2 regions of the Aminobacter sp. Y103A genome follow, and region 2 is predicted to be linked to the other one. Evidence: riboswitches for the same ligand, from Rfam matches in the RefSeq annotation. Region 2 holds a riboswitch; the other holds the start of a gene.
What was found. Region 2 has a riboswitch for S-adenosylmethionine ahead of Amn_RS04725 (O-succinylhomoserine sulfhydrylase). Riboswitches for the same ligand answer to the same signal wherever they lie in the genome.
Positions count from the first base shown of each region.

Region 1 (2,199 bases), 1.8 Mb from region 2:
AGCCAAAGCGGGGTAGGGCAAAGGACCGCGCCCGGCGTCGAGCGCGGTCCTGTTCGGGGAGGCTAGCGGCCCTTGCCGATGTTTTCCAGATCGTACTCGGTGGTCTGGTAGACGCGGTTGATCCAGTTGCCGAACAAAAGATGGGCGTGCGAGCGCCAGCGATTCAGCGGCCGGCGCTGCGGGTCGTCGTCGGGGTAATATTCGTGCGGCACGGCAATCGTCACGCCGGCGGCCACGTCGCGGTCATACTCTTCCTTGAGTGAGGTCGAGTCGTATTCGATGTGGTTGAACATGTAGAGCCGGTTGCCGGCTTCTTCGGCCAGCAGGCTCGGGCCGGTCTCTTCCGATTCCATCAAAAGCTCCAGGCCGGAGCCTTCGGGGATGTCAGAGGCACGGACCTCGGTCCAGCGCGACACCGGTATGGCGAAATCGTCGGAGAAGCCGGCGAGATAGGGCGAGGCAGGCGCGTTGTTGTTGTGGCGGTAGACGCCGAACGCCTTGTGCTCCAGCGTGTGCTTGGGAACGCGGTGAAAATGCCAGGCGGCCGCCATCGCGCCCCAGCAGATGAAGAACGGCGAGTGCACGTTGGTCGTCGTCCAGTCCATGATCTGCTTGAGTTCGTCCCAGTAGGTCACGTCCTCGAAAGGCAGCAGTTCCACCGGCGCACCGGTGATGATGAAGCCGTCGAACTTGCGATCCTTGACCTCTTCCCAGGTCTGATAGAAGGCGATGAGGTGATCTTCTGAGGTGTTCTTGGCCTTGTGGGTGCCGATGCGCACCAGCGTCAGTTCGACCTGCAGCGGGCTGGCGCCGATCAGGCGCGCGATCTGCGTTTCGGTCCTGACCTTGTTGGGCATCAGGTTGAGCAGGCCGATCTGCAGCGGACGGATGTCCTGGCGGAGAGCTGTCTGCTCATCCATGATGGACACGCCCTCTTTTTCCAGCACTTGGCGGGCGGGGAGTTGATCCGGGATCTTGATCGGCACTGTGCGAACTCCAAAAAACAAAACCGGCATTGCTGTCGCAAAGCCGGTTTACGGATCGCAAACGGCCCTTTAGCGACTTGTTTAACGTGGCTGCAAGCCGACCGGCCAAATCACCACGGGTCTATGCCCTGCTATTACGCCCGGTCGGGGATTGCGTCAACCGCGACCCATTCGTCCGGCCAGACCGCCCGGTTCCGCCGGTTTTCCTCGACATTGCGTGCACCGGGCGGTATTTCCGCTGCGGCCTCCGGCCGGAGGCGCCAATCCAGGATATTTCGAAATGACCAAGGCACCCGAGCAGATTCGCCCCGAACCCCGCGCCGGCATCATGGACATCGCAGCCTATGTCCCCGGCAAGAGCTCCGCTCCGGCAGGCGTCGCCAAGGTCCATAAGCTGTCGTCGAACGAAAATCCGCTCGGCGCCTCGCCCCATGCGATCGAGGCCGTCCAAAGGCTATCGCATAAGATGGAGTATTATCCCGATGGGTCGGCGTCACGCCTGAGGCAGGCGATCGCGGCGACCCATGGGCTGAATCCTGCCAACATCCTGTGCACCAATGGCTCCGACGAAGTGCTGGGCCTGTTGTCCCAGAGCTATCTCTCGCCGGGCGACGAGGCCGTCTACACCGAGCACGGCTTCATGGTTTACAAGATCTACACCCAGGCAGCCGGTGCCATGCCGGTCGTTGCCAAGGAGGATGCCGAGAAGGCCAGCGTTGACAACATCATCGCGGCGGTGACGCCGAAGACCAGGATCGTCTTCCTCGCCAACCCCAACAACCCGACCGGCACCTACCTGCCGTTCGAGGAGGTGCGCCGCCTGCACGCGGCACTGCCCAAGAACGTGCTGCTCGTGCTCGATGCCGCCTATGCCGAATATGTCCGCCGCAACGACTATGAATCGGGCGTCGAGCTGGTCGCGGCCAACGAGAACGTCGTCATGACGCGGACCTTCTCCAAGATCCACGGCCTTGGCGGCATGCGCATCGGCTGGATCTATGCGCCGTCGCACATCATCGACGTGCTGGAGCGCATGCGCGGTCCCTTCAACGTCAATGCGGCGGCCATCGAGGCCGGCGTGGCGGCAATGGAAGACCGCGGCCATGTCGAGCGCACGGTGGCGCACAACGCCAAATGGGCGGAATGGCTGGTCGCCGAGTTCGAAAAGCTCGGCCTGCGCGTCACGCCTTCGGTCGGCAACTTTCTGCTGGTG
Region 1 covers NZ_AP017986.1:4,807,469-4,809,667, reverse strand. Annotated here, with positions in the region: gene Amn_RS23530 (LysR family transcriptional regulator) at 1-16, shown strand, start outside; gene metA (homoserine O-acetyltransferase MetA) at 63-986, opposite strand; SAM riboswitch at 1,036-1,113, opposite strand; gene hisC (histidinol-phosphate transaminase) at 1,267-2,199, shown strand, end outside.
Region 1: linked by a shared signal. The riboswitch ahead of metA (homoserine O-acetyltransferase MetA) and the one ahead of Amn_RS04725 (O-succinylhomoserine sulfhydrylase) in region 2 are both predicted to bind S-adenosylmethionine.

Region 2 (2,199 bases):
CTGGGCGGCGCGCTTGTCGACGTCGACGAGGCCGGTATGGTGCTTGCCACGATAACCGACGATGCTGCCGGGCGCACCGGCAAGGTCGATCGACAGCGCGATGCCGCCCCCCGAAATGTTTGGCGGATCGATCGCCACCAGCCGGTCGGACAGGTGCAGCGCGTTGAGCTCGGTTTCCGACAACAGCGCATTTCCCTTGCGGAAGCGGATCTGCGACAGGCGCGAACCCTTGCGCGCGACGATCGGGAAGGTGCGCGGGCTGACCTCAAGATAGAGCGGGCCGCTGTAGCCGGCGGGAATCTTGTCAAACTCCTGGCCATGGTCGGTCATGACACGGGTGAAGATGTCGAGGCGGCCGGTCGAGCTCTTCGGGTTGGCCGAGGCCGATATTTCGGCAGGCAAAGCAAGACTCTCCAGCAGCGGCACGATGTAGACGCAGCCCGTCTCCAGCACCGCGCCATTGCTCAGGTCGATCTCGTGCAGCTTGAGCCGGTCGAGCTTGGCCTGAACCAGCGAATTGGGGCCAGGCAGGAAGGACGCGCGCACGCGATATGCGATGGCGCCAAGGCGCAGGTCGAGGCTCGCCGGCTGGATCTGGTCGGCATCGAGCGGCGACGCCTTGAGCGCGCCCGACGCAAACAGCGCCGCGATGTCCTGGTCTGGAAGAATGCCCGACTGCCGCAATTGCCTCACTCCTCTACAGCGCCGCCAGCCCAAAAAGCGAGCCGGGGCCGCTGGATCCCGACCGTTTCCGGGCTCATGTGCGTGGCCCAAAACGTTTAGTCGTCCTCGCAATTGACGCAAGCAGGCTGCGGGTCTAAAGGACATTTATCCCGTGGTGATTTGGCCGGTCGGCTTGCAGCCACGTTAAACAAGTCGCTAAAGGGCCGCGTTGTGGACCGGTTGCGACTTATCGCGGCCGGTTTTTTTGTATTTGGATTTGGCTATGAGCTCCGAAAAGCAGCGTAACTGGAAACCCCAGACCACCCTCGTCCATGGCGGCAGCCTTCGCTCCGGCTTCGGCGAGACCTCGGAATCGATCTTCCTGACCCAGGGCTATGTCTATGAAAGCGCCGAAAGCGCCGAGGCCCGCTTCAAGGGCGAGACCCCCGGCTTCATCTATTCGCGCTACGCCAATCCCACCGTCGACATGTTCGAAAAGCGCATGTGTGCGCTCGAAGGCGCGGAGGACGCACGTGCCACCGCCTCCGGCATGGCGGCCGTCACCGCCGCCATCCTGTGCGGCCTGAAGGCCGGCGACCACATCGTTGCTGCCCGTGCCCTGTTCGGCTCGTGCCGCTGGGTCGTCGAGACGCTGGCGCCCAAGTATGGCATCGAGGCGACGCTGGTCGACGGCACGCTGATCGAGAACTGGGAAAAGGCGGTCCAGCCCAACACCAAGCTGTTCTTCCTGGAAAGCCCGACCAACCCGACGCTCGAAGTCGTCGACATCGCGGCGGTCGCGACCCTTGCCAATTCGATCGGCGCACGCCTCGTCGTCGACAATGTCTTCGCCACGCCGATGCAGCAGAAGCCGCTCGAGCTCGGCGCCCATGTCGTCGTCTATTCTGCCACCAAGCACATCGACGGCCAGGGCCGCTGCCTCGGCGGCGTCATCCTGTCGGACAAGAAGTGGATCGATGAGAACCTGCACGACTACTTCCGCCACACCGGCCCGAGCCTGTCGCCGTTCAACGCCTGGACGCTGCTCAAGGGCTTGGAGACACTGCCGCTGCGCGTGCGCCAGCAGACCGAGACCGCCGGAAAGATCGCCGACTTCCTCGCCGAGCAGCCTGAAGTGTCGCGCCTGATCTATCCGGGCCGCGCCGACCACCCGCAGGCCGACATCGTCAAGCGCCAGATGTCGGGCGGCTCGACGCTGATCTGCTTCGACGTCAAGGGCGGCAAGAAAGCCGCTTTCGCCTTCGAGAACGCGCTGCGGATCGTGCTGATCTCGAACAATCTCGGCGACGCCAAGAGCCTGATCACCCATCCGGCGACGACGACGCACAAGAACCTCACCGACGAGGCCCGCGCCGAGCTCGGCATCGACGACGGCACGCTGCGTCTGTCGGTCGGCCTCGAAGACGCCGACGACCTGCTCAACGACATCGGCGACGCGCTGAAGGCGGCGCGCTAGACGCCCGGGACAACGGCGCTCCGCAACCGGGAGCGCCGTTCAAGCCGGCGGTAAGATCC
Region 2 covers NZ_AP017986.1:971,219-973,417, reverse strand. Annotated here, with positions in the region: gene Amn_RS04730 (2'-deoxycytidine 5'-triphosphate deaminase) at 1-684, opposite strand, end outside; SAM riboswitch at 826-903, shown strand; gene Amn_RS04725 (O-succinylhomoserine sulfhydrylase) at 947-2,140, shown strand.